DNA from 3 places in the Trichocoleus sp. DQ-A3 genome. Region 2 is predicted to be linked to each of the others. Evidence: predicted binding sites of a transcription regulator. Region 2 holds the regulator's gene; each other region holds the start of a gene.
The links. The regulator NtcA, encoded in region 2, controls nitrogen genes in cyanobacteria. The targets are predictions, from matches to a motif close to TTTGTANNNNNNNNTACAAA.
Positions count from the first base shown of each region.

Region 1 (5,235 bases), on a different contig from region 2:
AGGTAGGGGAATCCACAAGGAATGCCCCTCCCTTATCAAGTTAGAGTCCACTAAGAGTCTGGGAACGAGAATCTAGATACTCTTCAGTTCTGGTTATGCCTTTGCAGAGCTTGACTTCTCTGGCGTTCCACTGCTGTGGTTGTCAGTTTTGCCATTTTTGTGATGGGTATGTCCATTCCCATTACGCGGCAAAATCACTCCATAACCACCGTGGTTGCGCTCATAAATAACGTTAATCTCACCGCTTTCGGCATTGCGGAACATATAGAAGTCATGATCCACCAGTTGCAACTGTTCCAAGGCTTCGTCCATCGTCATTGGCGGCATTGCGAAGTACTTGGTACGCACCACTTCTGAGGGGAGTTCGGGGGTGCGAGAACCAATGAGATCCTCTGGCACTGGCTCTTGTTCTACCACAATGCCAGTCTTCATTTGAGTCTGAGTCTTCTTATCCAGACGCTTTTCTTTATATTTCCGGAGTTTGCGGGCAATTTTATCGGCAACTAGGTCGATGCTCGCGTAGAGACTCTCGCTACTCTCTTCAGCACGGATTACTGTACCGTTCGCAAAGATAGTCACCTCAGCGGCTTGTTTTGGATTTATCCGGGGATTGCGAGCCACACTAAGATGCACGTTTACTTCGCTCGTCAAACTCTGAAAGTGGCTGACTGCCTTGTCAATTTTTTGATTTACGTACTCACGAATCGCGTCGGTAATTTCAATGTTTTTGCCGTGGATAACAAGCTTCATACCGGATACTCCATGCTGTACCGTTGTGATAATTTAGAAAGCTCAGCAGAATTGCGGCTTTCTCAGTAGCGATCGCGTTCCCGTTTTTTGGTGTTAGCAAACGTTGAACGGAGCCAAAACTTTGAGCAGTAGCAAATTTTTCCCGATTTCACACTGTTGCTAGGATGTTCTTGCTGGCAGTCCCTCAGCTAGAGGGGTTGTCAGCAGCCCTATCGCAAATAAGCAACTGCCGATGTTCTTGTTTAGGTTTCCTAGGGTGCTATTTAACTAATGTACATTCCCCAGCTTGGTTGCGATCTCCAAGTCTATCTTTGGGGTTATTTTGAAGAGACATCCTCCCTCAACACTTGAGGTTATAACTTCAACAATAGCACTTTGTATTCTAGAGAACTTATGCCTTTGACTTCTCTTCAGAATCCTTTGCATCTTTTGACATTTCTTGATTCCAGAAGATTAATTATGCAAAAAATATAAGTCAAATTACTGTTGATTTTTGCCATGATTTTAAGTAAGTCTGAAGGGTCTGCTGGGAAAGCCTCGGAGCAACTGCGCCAACTCTGGTTATACAATCGGGGGCAGATGCCCTATTCGGCAGGTTGGGACTGGCAGCGATCGCTGGTTTCCGAACGCATCAACGATCCTAGTCTGGCGGATGCCCTGATTTTGCTAGAGCATCCGCCGGTTTACACGCTTGGGCAGGGAGCCAGTCTAGAATTTCTTAAGTTTGACCCCGCAGCAACCGACTGGGAGGTTTTCCGAGTGGAACGGGGGGGTGAGGTAACATACCACTGTCCGGGTCAGCTGGTGGGTTACCCAATCCTGAATCTGCGCTATTACCAGCAAGATTTGCACTGGTACTTGCGGCAGTTAGAAGAGGTATTGATTCGGGTACTGGATGTTTACGGGTTAAAGGGCGATCGCGTTGCCGGAATGACTGGCGTTTGGCTGGAAGGCTGTAAGGTAGCAGCGATTGGCATTAAGGTCAGCAAGTGGATTACTATGCACGGCTTTGCCTTAAATGTTTGTCCCGACCTCACCGGATTTGAGCGCATTGTCCCCTGCGGTATTGCTGATAAGTCGGTTGGCAGTCTTGCCCAGTTCGTACCCGGAATTGACTTGCACCAGGTGCGCCAAGAAGTGGCGAAAGCCTTTGCGGAAGTTTTCCACGTTCAGCTAATTGTGCAAAATTGCTAATTGTTTATTGCTGTTTAGTCTTTATTGAGCGTATTGACCTGCAAAAAACTATCTAAGTCAGCGTAGGAGCCTGCATAGGTCACGGTGGGCACTTCATAGCCCTTTAGATTGACGATATATTGCTTAAAACCAGTCTCTTGCTTTGCTAAAGAGATGAGATATTCGTGAGTGGTTTCTCCCACAGCAATATCCAGACCCAGTTGCTTGGTGGCAGATTCCAGACGAAATGCCGCATTCACCGTATCCCCAATCGCGGTGTAATCGGGGCGATCGCCACTACCCGTGTTCCCAACCATTGCAAAACCCGTATTAATTCCTGCCCCAATTCGCAGCGGAAAGGGCACGGGATATTTATTACTCAAATCCATTGTGATTTTATGGAGGGCGCTCACTGCTTGACAAATGTTGAGCATATCCTCATCGGTCACTCCTTGGGGTCCATGAAACCAAATCGCCATGACCGCATCGCCGATATATTTATCAACCCAGCTGCCATACTCTCGAATAATATTTCCTGCATGGCGGAACCAAGTACCGATCACCGCCGATAATATTTTTTCATCTAGTTGCCGGGTGAGAACTGTGAAGTCGCGGATGTCTACCACCATGACTGACATCAGACGGCGTACGTGCAAAGTCGAAGTCAGTGTATCCTTGTCCCCGCTTGGCAATGGCTCATTGTTGCGGTTGGCGGTAGGACAGTGAAACTCTAGATCCGTCTGACCAAAGGTAAGGCGATCGCCATTGCGTAAAGTAACCGGAATACTGACTCGTCTGCCATTGACAAAGGAGCCGTTGCGACTTCCTAGGTCAATTAGGTAGAACTCGCCGGTTTCAGTACATTGCAACATTGCATGGTTGCGAGAAATCCAACGATCCGGCAACACAAAATTGTTGTCGTCACTGCGACCAACTGTCCAGCAGTTACTACTTACCAAGGGGAGATAGCGATTGCCGGACTCGGTACGAAGGAGTAAGTAAGGAGTGGGTCGCAAAGTCACCACAGGCTAGAGAAGCAACGACGCATCGTATGGAGTGGTTAAATTTTAGCTTTCTTCTGGAGCTTGATGGGTAATTTGGGAACCTTTGTAACTAGATGTCCCGACATGAATAAATTTTTCAGGGGACACTTTCAAGATATTTTTAAGCCATAGTAGCAGCCAGCCAAAACAGACCGTCTACCAAGATTGTACTCAAAACGGCTCCACCAAAGGCCCACCAATGCAGCTGGCGCGATCGCAATGGTACCAGACCAACACCTAATAGGATTCCGAGAAGCACGAGTGCCCAACTGGTTCCCCAGGGGGTGCTGACTTGAGCGATCGCACTTTGAAAAACCAGTGATGCCTCGCTTGGTGCAACTTGCATGACGGTTCGCCAGTGTGGAATCAAACCAGCTAAGTAGAAGTATATATCTGTTACTGCCGTGCCAAACAGGGAGCCAAGATAAAATAGGTTGCCGACAAGACCCCAACGACGGCTCAAACACCATAAGGCAAACGGTAAACCAATTGCTTCCACCGGCAAGTGGATCGTAGGTTCCCACCGCAGCCAGCCCCAATAAATCGACCCTGCCAACCAACTCCAGCTAAATCCCAGCAGCAAATCTCCCCACACATGAGTCGCAGGACGCCGTCTGAGAACCACACTCAGCCAAACCCACCCGGCTGTCATTAGTAAACTCAGTTCTGGTAGCAGCCGCACTAAAGGGGCTTGCACAAACACTGGCACGGATACCAGAAAAGACGCAGATGCGAAAACTAACCAAGCTTGGCGGGTGCCGATTCCCCAATCAAAAAACCCCAACAGAGTTTTACTTGGCTGGGGGAGATTACCAGGAACAGAAGAAGATGAGTTAGAAAACCAGGTATCGTTAAACAAGATTTTGTTAATATTCTTTACTTTAGTTTACATCTTTTACGATATCACAGGAAAAATGCCCTAGGGGGGGATATAGAAATCTTAGCTGAGTTTTATTGAGCAATACAAGTGGCTTTTCGGAGTAGGGTGGCAGAAAATGAATGGGAAGTTGGGAGAAACTCGGCGTTGAGAGTCGGAGATTTTCTAAAAATTGCTCGTCTTATGTAATGCCTGTGTTATGTGTAGTGGCGCAAGATGCCTCTGCCGGTGACTCGCAAAGAAGAAAGAAGAAAGGCTGACTTGTCTGGAATGCTGCTTATTAGAGGATTTCATGGCTGTATCAAAACGTAAAAAATTGGCGATTCTTCGTGTCGGTGCTGCCAGCACTGTGTTGACCTTCCCCTTAGAAGCGATGGTAAGGGCGCAAGACGTGGCACCCGTTGCCGCAACCACACCTCAGATGAATATCTTTCAAGCGGTAGTCCTGGGCATGGTGCAAGGGTTGACTGAGTTTCTGCCCATTAGCAGTACGGCGCATTTGAAGGTGGTGCCGGTGGTGCTGGGATGGGGCGATCCAGGAGTCGCCTTTACCGCCGTGATTCAGCTGGGCAGTATTGCCGCAGTGCTGTGGTATTTCTGGGGGGATTTGACACAAATTACAACGGGTGCCTTTAAGGCGATCGCTCACAAGAATTACGAATCCAACGACTTCCGTATGGCACTGGGAATCGTTTTGGGAACCTTACCCATCCTCTTTTTTGGACTGCTGATCAAAAAGTTTATTCCCGACTTTGACAACTCCCCGTTACGGAGTATGGCAGCGATCGCCATTGCCTCTATTTTCATGGCTTTATTGTTGGGCGTTGCAGAGCGTATTGGGCATAAAAAGCGTAACTTTGAGCAATTAACACTTCAAGATGGCATTTTGATGGGCTTGGCGCAAGCTTTGGCGCTAATTCCTGGTGTTTCTCGCTCCGGCTCTACCCTGACTGCTGGACTATTTATGAATTTAGAACGGGCAACCGCTGCACGCTTTTCTTTTTTATTGGGAATCCCAGCAATTACCCTGGCAGGGTTAGTGGAATTAAAAGGTGTTTTAGAAACAGGACTAGGAGATGGTGGACTGCTGCCTTTGCTGGCAGGAGTCATCTCAGCTGGAGTATTTTCCTATCTCGCGATCGCTTGGCTGCTGCGCTTCCTGCAAACCCAGAGTACCTGGGTATTTATTTGGTATCGGTTAGCATTTGGAATAGCTATCTTAGGCGCGATCTTCGTCAAACTAATCCCTAATATCTAATTACTTTTTCTTCTGCTCCCTCCGCGCCTGAAGCGGTTCGTTTCCTCCTAGTTGTATGAGCGAGATTTCTATTCGTCCAGCCTTAATTACCCAGGTTCTCCCCGACTCCATTGCCGCCGAAGTCGGGTTTGAAC
Region 1 is NZ_JAMPKC010000009.1:119,294-124,528, reverse strand. It holds gene raiA (ribosome-associated translation inhibitor RaiA) at 94-750, opposite strand; gene lipB (lipoyl(octanoyl) transferase LipB) at 1,249-1,944, shown strand; gene NDI44_RS15630 (FHA domain-containing protein) at 1,959-2,948, opposite strand; gene NDI44_RS15625 (DUF3120 domain-containing protein) at 3,088-3,753, opposite strand; gene NDI44_RS15620 (undecaprenyl-diphosphate phosphatase) at 4,136-5,101, shown strand; gene NDI44_RS15615 (TIGR03279 family radical SAM protein) at 5,157-5,235, shown strand, end outside.
Region 1: the regulator NtcA is predicted to act here: its motif matches at 1,125-1,144, upstream of lipB (lipoyl(octanoyl) transferase LipB).

Region 2 (5,235 bases):
GCAACCACGCGCTGATATAAAACAGGGGCACTCAGCTAGCTGGGTGCCTTTCTAATTTTTTAATTCTAAATTCGGATAGCCTAATCTAGTCAGGCATTACCAGCAAGCTTTAGAATTTCACTGACAATAACAGGGTTTACTTCAGATGATTAACAAATATTGATTACTTAAATCTTGGCTGCGATTGGATAGGGTACTTTTATGAAAATTGCAACTCACAACAGATTGCTTGTCGCGGTTGCCAGCCTTCTGTTTGGATTAGCGATCGCTCTAATTTCTGGATGTGAAGCCATCTCAAATTTTCGGACTTCTCAAGTTAATTTTGATGCAACTGAGGGACAAGCCCGTAATTCGCAAATAGTCATCCCGCTTAAATTTAGCTGGGCTGATTCATTTTCAGAAGAGCTAGCAGCAGTCAAAATAGACGGCAAATGGGGCTATCTTGATAATAAAGGCAACTTCGCAATCAAACCTCAATTTGATAATGCCGAATCTTTTTTCCAAGGGTTAGCGGCTGTCAAATTAAAGAACAAGTGGGGCTATATCAATAAGAGTGGCAACTTAGTCATTAAACCAAAATATGATTTGGCTAAGAATTTTTCTCAAGGGCTGGCAGCGGTAAAGATAGATGGAAAGTGGGGATATATTGATAAGAAAGGCAACTTGGTAATTAACCCAAAATTTGATATTGCTGAATCTTTTTCTATAAGCGATCGCACTGAGTCAGCACTGGCGGCGGTAGAAATCGGTAAAAAGTGGGGCTATATCGGCAAGAAAGGCAACTTCGTCATTCAACCCCAGTTTGATGTTGCTGAATCTTTTTCTATAAGCGATCGCACTGAATCAGCCCTAGGACTCGCGCCAGTCAAAAAAGACAACAAATGGGGCTATATCGATAATCGGGGAGACGTTATTGTTCCGTTGGAATTTGAGGAAGCTAAGTTTTTTTCGGAAGGACTAGCAGTGATATCCAGTAATAATAAGTGGGGCTATATTGACAAAATGGGATATCTTGTTATTCCACTCCAATTTGATTGGGCTGGGGACTTTTCTCAAGGACTGGCGGGCATAACGATAGACACTAAGGTAGGCTATATTGACAAGGCAAGCAATGTTGTCATTCCCCCACAATTTGATAATATTTATAACTTTTCAGAAGACCTAGCAGCGGTAAAGAACGGCGACAAATGGGGCTATATCAATAAGAGTGGCAAATTCGTAATTAAACCCCAATTTGATAGCGCTCAATCTTTTTCGCAAGGGCTAGCAAAAGTTAAGATTGGCAATAAATATGGCTATATCCGCAAACCTCTTCCATAAGTTCTCATTTCTGAAGACATAGAAGAATTGAGAGTCAGTGGTCGCGGAAACTTCAGCAGAATGAAGCGAGAGCCTGGTGAGGATTTCCCCGGCTCTCGTTGCCTTTATCGGAGTGTATTTGCAAGGAAACCTATAACACGCCTTTAGAACTGGGGATCGTACCGCTACGACGGGGATCAACTTCGATTGCCATGCGGAGCGATCGCGCAAACGCTTTGAACGTCGCTTCAATAATGTGGTGCGAATTAATTCCATCGAGTTGGCGAATGTGCAGCGTCATCTGGCTGTGATTGACCAACGCCACAAAAAATTCCCGCACTAGCTGAGTGTCATAAGTCCCGACTCGCTGAGTCGGAATCTCCAAGCCATAGCTGAGGTGGGGGCGTCCGGAAAAATCTAACGCTACCTGAACCAACGCTTCATCGAGAGGGGCGAGGAAATTCCCAAATCGGACAATTCCTTTGCGATCGCCCAGTGCTTGATGCAACGCCATTCCTAGGGTAATTCCCACATCTTCATTGGTATGGTGGTCATCAATTTCCAAGTCTCCCGTCGCGGCTACATCCAAATCAATCAGGCTGTGAGAGGCGATTTGATGCAGCATATGGTCTAAAAACGGAATGCCAGTTTTTGCATTGCAAGTGCCATTCCCGTCTAATTTGACGGTGACGATAACATCCGTTTCGCCCGTCTTGCGGGGAACCCTTGCCATGCGAGGAGACAAAAGCTGTTCAATGCTTGGAGAAGGTGTAAATTGGCGATCGCGTGCCTGCATCGCAGATGCTCACTCAAGAAAATAAAGTTAAGTTTATTATCCTACGTTACTGAGCATTTGGGAGACGCGAAAGCCTTAAAAATGCAAAATTAAAAATTAAAAATTAGCAGAATCTTTGCTTTTTAATTTTTAATTTTTAATGTTTGATTCTTTTTACATCCCCATAATCTCGTATCCCGCATCGACATACAGCACCTGACCTGTAATGCCACTTGCCAAATCGCTACACAAGAAAGCAGCCGCATTTCCCACTTCTTTCTGAGTTACAGTGCGTCGCAGCGGTGCTACTTCCTCAACGTGATGGATCATATCCAGAATGCCACCTACCGCCGACGATGCCAAAGTGCGGATAGGACCTGCCGAAATTGCATTCACGCGAATATTCTGTGGACCTAATTCAGATGCCAGGTAACGGACACTCATTTCCAATCCAGACTTGGCAATTCCCATTACGTTGTAGTTGGGGATCACCTTAACGCCGCCTAGATAAGTCAGCGTGACAATACTGCCGCCTTCTGTCATCAGTGGTTTTGCTGACCCGGCAAGTTGCACCAGAGAATAGGTACTAATTTCTAGAGCTTGGGTGAAGCCAGCGCGGGTAGTGTTGCTAAAATCACCTGATAAATCTTCCTTGTTCGCAAAGGCAAGACAATGGATCAGGATGTCTAGCTTACCCCACTTATCGCGGATGGCGTCAAATGTAGACTGAATTTGGGTCTCATTCTGGACATCGCAGGGTAAAAACAAGCTGGGGTTGAGGGGTTCTACCAACTCTGCCACTTTTTTTTCAAAGCGACCCCGGTCGTCTGGCAGGTAAGTCACTCCTAGATTCGCACCCGCTTGGTGCAGTTGCTGAGCAATCCCCCAGGCGATCGATCGATTGTTGGCAATGCCGGTGACAAGGGCGTTTTTTCCGGTTAAATCTAGCATAAATGTCGATTTTGAAGGCAATATTAGAGGATATCCGATTTAGGGGAGTATTCAAGATCGCGATCGCCCGGAGCAAGGCTGTCTAGTACGGGTAAGGAGCGTGCCTCCTTACTCACCATGCATCCCACCCGATAGCGCAGATACTGTCAAGATATCAACATTTTCCGTCATAATCTTACTTGCCTTGAGCAGGGAGAGAACTAAAGAAGGTAGCCGGGGAAACTACTTTAAAATTTTGTATCAAATAGCACAAAAACCGCTTGGAAGTCAGTTTATCTGTGTCTAATGTCAGAAAACTCTCATAGTTGTTTTGCTATGGTTAAAGTTCCTCCGACAGAAAGTTGCAGAAGTCTGTAGGGCAGCATTTAGGAAAAAGGAAGTGGCAGTGACGCAAGATAGACCGCTAGCAGCTGTGTTCCGTCAACTGGGAGGTGGGGCGTTTCCACCCGTGGTGGAAACTTTTGAGCGGGGCAAGACGATCTTTTTCCCAGGAGACCCGGCTGAACGGGTATACTTTTTGCTCAAAGGTGCAGTAAAGCTGTCTCGCGTGTATGAAGCTGGGGAAGAAATTACCGTGGCGCTGCTGCGAGAAAACAGCGTTTTTGGAGTACTGTCCTTAATTACAGGGCATCGTTCGGATCGGTTTTATCACGCTGTAGCATTTACGCCAGTGGAGCTGCTTTCGGCACCGATCGATCAGGTAGAGCAATCGCTCAAGGATAATCCGGAGCTATCGATGTTGATGCTGCGAGGGCTTTCTTCGCGCATTTTGCAAACAGAAATGATGATTGAGACATTAGCTCACCGAGATATGGGATCGCGCTTGGTGAGTTTTCTGTTGATTCTGTGCCGTGATTTTGGCGTTCCTACCGCCAATGGAATTACGATCGATCTGAAGCTTTCTCATCAAGCGATCGCAGAAGCAATCGGCTCCACCAGGGTAACTGTCACCCGCTTACTGGGAGATTTGCGGGAGGAAAAAATGATTTCTATCCACAAGAAAAAAATTACGGTACACAACCCAGTTACACTGAGTCAGCAGTTTACTTGAAAACAGCTAGAGGCTCTCGTCAGGTTGTAGGTTAGGTTGTTGGTTAAAACGGCATGGTAGCGCGAGCAGGTTATCCAGTTTTAACATTTAGTCGGGAGTTGAGTTAAAAGGTGTCAGGTTTTAAGCGGATAGTTTTCAACCTTCCAACCTTTAACCTTTCCGATTTCACCTTCGATCTTTAATTCCTGTTAACCCTTTCTCTAGCCTGCGATGCGATAGGCTGTAACTGGAATGACTGTAGCAGACAATGACCGACAGTGCGCTCTTCCTGATTTTGTCTATTTTAGTGTTGGGAAGCGTCATCGCAACGGTAGGCGATCGCATTGGCACGCGCGTGGGAAAAGCACGCCTGTCGTTGTTCAATCTGCGTCCCCGCAAAACAGCTGTTTTAGTAACGATTCTGACAGGGCTAACGATTTCTGCCTCAACACTAACAATCATCTTCGCGACCAGCGAACAATTGCGGATTGGAGTTTTTAGACTCCAAGAAGTGCAGAAAAAACTCAAGACAGCAAGTAAGGATATTGCTAAAGCGAACGAGCAGAAACGGAAAACCGAAAGCGAACTTGCTAAAACCGCCGCCCAAAAAGAGCAAGTAGAGAAGGAACTCGCTCAAGCTCGCACCCAGCAATCTGTCGCTCAGCAGCGCTTAGATGCGATTAATCGATCTTTGGCAGCTGCGCTGGCTAAACAAGGCCAGACGGAGGCGCAACTAAATCAGACTCAAAGCGAACTGACCCGGGTTGCCAGCAGCTTTCAGCAAACCCAAAAACAGCTTACATCTGTCTCAGGGCAAGCCAAGACGCTACGTTCGGAAATCCAACAACTTCAAGCAGAACGCCAAGAATTGCTCCAGCAGCGAAATCAAGTCAGAGCTGAAATTACTGAATTCAAAGCGAAAGTGACTCAGCGCGACCAAAAAATTGCCCAGCAAGACCGAGCAATTAGCCAACGCGATGAGCAAATTCTCAAGCGGGATCAAGCCCTTGTGGAACTTGATGAGAAACTTGCTGCCTTTCGGAAGAGCCTGAGCGATCGCGATGAGCAAATTGCCCAGCGAGACAAAGCCTTATCTCTACTTGATAACAAAATTTCTCAACGAGATGAGGTGATTGCCCAGCGAGAAAATCGCCTTAAAGAACTCGAAAAACAACAAGCT
Region 2 is NZ_JAMPKC010000001.1:5,477-10,711, forward strand. It holds gene NDI44_RS00040 (WG repeat-containing protein) at 202-1,320, shown strand; gene hisB (imidazoleglycerol-phosphate dehydratase HisB) at 1,451-2,095, opposite strand; gene fabI (enoyl-ACP reductase FabI) at 2,249-3,025, opposite strand; gene ntcA (global nitrogen regulator NtcA) at 3,405-4,076, shown strand; gene NDI44_RS00060 (DUF3084 domain-containing protein) at 4,324-5,235, shown strand, end outside.

Region 3 (5,235 bases), on a different contig from region 2:
TGCGCCTCGCTTCTGGGGATTGAGAAATGGTCCTTCCAAATGCACCCCCAAAATCTCGGCAGTGGTTCGATCTTGGTGCTGGGAAGCGGCAAAATTAGAGAAAATGGAGAGCGATCGCTGAATGTTCTCAACCGATGTTGTAACGATGGTTGGTAAAAATCCATCAACGCCCTGATGCCATAGAAATTTACAAATTTCCGGTAGCTTATCGCAATTTTCCAGATTCAATTCTGGAAATGCCAACCCCAACGCCCCATTAATCTGCAAATCGACACCACCCAGCGACACCCAATCTCCCTCCACATCCAGCACTTGCAAATCCTCAGGTGGAACCATTTTGAATACAGTGTCCATTGACAGAATTTGCTCAATCCTGCCCTGATGAATCCAAATCTGCTGTAAGCTTTCGTAGCCTCGGAATCGAGCATTGCGAATCACGATTGGGGCAGTCATGGATAGCGTTGTTGCGTCTGTCATCACTTTTGCGACAAGATACCTAAATTCGAGCAGACACCAGTTTATCTAACAACCAACTGAATAACTCCCGAAAAAATGACTCAACCGTTAATTGGCATCATCATGGGTAGCGATTCCGATTTGCCCACTATGCAAGGCGCGATCGCAATATGTGAAGAATTTGGCGTCGGCTGCGAAGTCGCTATCGTCTCTGCCCACCGTACCCCGGAACGGATGGTGGAATACGCCCAACAAGCCCACCAGCGCGGCATCAAAGTGATTATCGCGGGTGCCGGTGGCGCTGCCCATCTCCCCGGTATGGTAGCGTCTCTGACACCTTTGCCAGTAATTGGGGTGCCAGTCGCCAGCCGTCACCTACAGGGCGTTGATTCTCTCTATTCCATCGTGCAAATGCCAGCGGGAATTCCCGTTGCGACTGTCGCGATTGGTAATGCGAAAAATGCCGGTTTGTTGGCTGTGCAAATCTTGGCATCCCACCAGCCAGAATTACTCGAACGAGTGCAGCAATATCGCCGCAGTTTAAGCGATTCCGTGATGGAGAAGCAGCAGCTTCTGGATGAAATCGGCTATAAGCAGTATTTGGAGAAGATGCCCTAATTTTAAGGGCGAGTCAGTTATTTTTTTAGGCTTGGCAGAGAGGAGAAACGATTGAAATCTCAAGAATAATTTTTTGATGCCAATCGCTTTGTTTACCGATAGCGAGGTGCGTCAAGAAAACTGCTGATTTCATTTTTAGCGGAACTGGAGGGGCGACAGGGGCGGTTTCTTTGAGATTTAGACCCAATCTATTCGTTGAATGTTTCGCGATCAAAGTCAAATTTAATCTTGTCCTAAAAAAAATTGATAACCTTGTTTTTGCTATTTTAGTAACAGTTTTTATCTGTTCATCAAATATAAAATAAAAAAACTTGCATTTAATTTATAGGAAAGTTTCTATAAAAGCATTTATTTAATAAAGTAATTGCTTAATTTAAGTTTCTATAATATGGGATTTCCGGAGAAATTTAAGCTTCTGAAGTCTTAATGGATTCGCTTAATAAATTTAGGCTTTTCTTTGGGGCATCCCCCCATAGATGGATATAAACTAATTTAGCTCCAAGTTCGCTCAAACTCCCGCGATTTATACTTCCAGGAGAGTTCTGCGGGTTGAGATGCCAGAGCCAGAATCTAAAAATGTAACTTTCGATACAGAATATCCCGCCTCGGAAAATACAAAATCTTAAAATTTCCCGGACAAATTAGACATCCCGTCTAGATGTTGATAAAGGAAAAAATCCCTAACGAGTTGCCTGTAAGGTTTTGTCATATACTCACTTCAAATGACTGGATTTACTGATTTTTGACTAAACCGATGGATGTGTTGGACTGATTGAGGAAAGTGCAGTGATGATGCCTAAATTAACGCTCAAAAAGAAGAAATCGAAAGCCAAAAAGAAGCGATTGTCTTCTAATTGGCAAGTCCAATCTCCCCGGACTGCCACGATGTTTAAGCAGTTGCAAATTGCCATTAAGCGGCTGACTCCAAGTTGGCAAGCTTGCATTCCTATCGCCATTTTGATTGTGATGGTGTGGGGTTATGCAGCAGTCGCCCAGGATGCTCCGGCAGCTGAGGGGCCGACAACAGCCGAGTTGAAGGTAGCGCTAGACACCCTATGGGTAGCGATCGCTGCTTTCCTGGTGTTCTTCATGAACGCTGGCTTTTGTATGTTAGAAACTGGCTTCTGCCGCCAGAAAAACGCGGTCAACGTTCTTGCCAAAAACTTGATTGTGTTTGCTCTAGCGACCGTCGCGTTTTGGGCGATTGGTTTTGGCTTGATGTTCGGGGACGGCAATCCTTTCATTGGTTTGAGCGGGTGGTTTTTGAGCGGAGCCGATAACAGCCCTGCCACCAACGATGCCTATCAAGGTGTTTTTGGCTCTCTGAAATGGGCTGGCGTTCCCTTAGCTGCTAAGTTTTTGTTTCAGCTAGTATTTGCCGGAACAGCCGCCACGATTGTTTCTGGAGCGGTTGCAGAAAGAATTAAGTTTGTTGACTTCTTAATCTTCAGCCTCTTACTCGTCGGGATTGCCTACCCGCTCACCGGACACTGGATCTGGGGCGGTGGCTGGCTGCAAACCAGAGGCTTCTGGGATTTCGCGGGTTGCACGGTCGTTCACTCAGTGGGTGGCTGGGCAGCTTTGATGGGAGCCGCATTCTTAGGGCCACGGCTTGGTAAATATCAAGACGGGCAAAGCGTTGCTTTCCCTGGTCATAACCTGAGCATTGCCACCTTGGGCACTTTGATTCTCTGGTTGGGCTGGTTTGGTTTCAACCCTGGCTCCACAATGGCTGCCGATCCAAACGCCATTACTCACATTGCCCTGACAACCAACATGGGGGGTGCTGCGGGTGGAATTGCCGCTACCATTACAGCTTGGTTGTACCTGGGTAAGCCGGATCTGTCGATGATTATCAACGGCATTTTGGCTGGCTTAGTTTCGGTGACAGCTTCCTGTGCTTTTATCAGCATTGGCAGTTCTTTGATCATCGGTTTGGTTGGCGGAGTATTAGTTGTTTTCGCTGTCACTCTCTTTGACAAAATCAAAATTGATGACCCGGTGGGCGCGACCTCAGTTCACCTGGTTTGTGGTATCTGGGGGACTCTGGCAGTGGGTTTATTTGCTGCTGGTCCTGGTGTCTATTCCTGGTACGGTGAGGGTCTTGGCCCAACCAAGGGGTTATTGCTCGGTGGTGGTCTCGGACAGTTGATCACTCAACTGATTGGTATTGTCACAGTGGGAGGCATAACCGTTCTACTCAGTACAATCTTCTGGCTGGCGTTGAAAGCGACCCTCGGTATCCGAGTCACTCCAGAAGAGGAGTTTGAAGGTTTGGATATCGGAGAACATGGCATGGAAGCTTACAGTGGATTCCTTAAGGAAGGAAGCTCTGCTGGGTTTTCTGATACTGGTAAGCATGGTGGAATGCCGACTCCGCCCGGTGAATATGTCAAGTAACGACAGATAAACCAAAAGAAAGCATTTTGTTCTTTTGAGTTTTCTCCTTTCCCCATAGAGTCCGCCCTATTCCCAACTCTATAGAGTTGCGAGTAGGGCGGATTTCATTTTTGTCGTCTATCTGTGGGTGAAATATTTATAGGCAACTCCGCTAATTTGTATACTTTGATACAGAATTGACCTGATTGAAATTGGTGCAATCAGATTCATTTGCTTAACAAAGCGATCGCGTTGATGGAACCAAATCAGTGATCAAGAAAGTTCTCATTACTTGGATACTGGCGCTGTGTCTTCTGGGTGGCCCAATGGTAGGAAATGCGCTTGCCCAAGACGCATCGCCTTCGGTGAGTCCTTCCCCGGAATTGTCCGCTCCCGCAACGGTTCCTGGGGAACCAGCCGATGCTTCGCGTCAGGAAGCGTCGCCAGCGGTTGCTGAGGCTCCGAAAATCGACACAGGCGATACCGCATTTATGCTAATTTCATCAGCCCTAGTGCTGCTGATGACGCCTGGGTTAGCTTTTTTCTATGGCGGATTAGTGCGATCGCGCAACGTCCTCAACACCATTATGATGAGCTTCATCCTCATGGGAGTTGTCGGCGTTACCTGGACTCTGTGGGGCTATAGCCTCGCCTTTGCACCCACTTCCTTGACCCCTGGAGCCGATCCTCCTTTCAGTGCCAATCCCTTCATTGGCAGCCTGAACTGGCTATTTTTGAATAACGTCGCCTTCGACCAACCCGATCCGGTCGGTTACGCTGGCACGATTCCCCATCAAGTGTTCATGGTTTACCAGATGATGTTTGCCATCATCACTCCAGCCCTAATTTCTGGGGCTATCGTGGAGCGGATGAGTTTCAAGGCATACTTCTGGTTCATCCTGCTTTGGTCTACCTTTATCTACTCTCCTTTAGCTCACTGGGTTTGGGGCAAAGGCTGGATCGGTACATTTGGAGCCTTAGATTTTGCTGGAGGAACCGTCGTACACATCAGCTCTGGCGTCTCTGCTGTCGTCGCCGCTTGGGTGATTGGGCCGCGAAAAAGCTTCATGGTGACACCACACGCACCCCATAACGTGCCTTACGTGCTACTCGGAATCGGTATGCTCTGGTTTGGCTGGTTTGGCTTTAATGCCGGGAGTGCTTTAACAGCAGGTTCCCTAGCAGCGGTAGCTTTCGTCGCCACAATGGTCGCTGCGGCAGCCGGCGGTCTCACTTGGGTCATCCTGGAATGGCTACTCAGAGGCAAACCGACAGCAATTGGCATTGCCAGCGGTTTCCTCGGCGGACTGGTTGGCGTGACCCCGGCAGCCGGATACGTGAATCCGCTCGGAGCCATCTTCATCGGTTCCGTTACCTCTGTTTGCTGTTTCTTTGCCGTCAGTCTCCGAGCCAAGTTGCAGTTTGACGATTCTTTGGATACCTTTCCTATCCACGGCGTTGGCGGGACGATAGGGGCGCTTCTGACGGGTCTGGTTGCGACGACAACCGTTAACTCAGCAGGAGACAACGGTTTATTTTTCGGCAATCCCGTCCAATTATGGGAACAGATTGTCGGTGTCTTAGCAACTTATGTGTTTGCCGGGGTGGGCACTTTTGCTATCCTCAAACTTTTAAGTTTGGCGATGGATTTGCGAGTCAAACCTAACGCTGAAGACCAAGGTTTAGACATCAACGAGCATGGTGAAGAAGGTTATGGAGAGGATTTTGCCACTGGACTGAGCTTCAAAGGCGAATAATTGGCAATTTCCATTGGCAGCTAGG
Region 3 is NZ_JAMPKC010000016.1:37,840-43,074, forward strand. It holds gene nagA (N-acetylglucosamine-6-phosphate deacetylase) at 1-477, opposite strand, end outside; gene purE (5-(carboxyamino)imidazole ribonucleotide mutase) at 553-1,074, shown strand; gene amt (ammonium transporter) at 1,864-3,474, shown strand; gene NDI44_RS20235 (ammonium transporter) at 3,723-5,210, shown strand.
Region 3: the regulator NtcA is predicted to act here: its motif matches at 3,630-3,649, upstream of NDI44_RS20235 (ammonium transporter).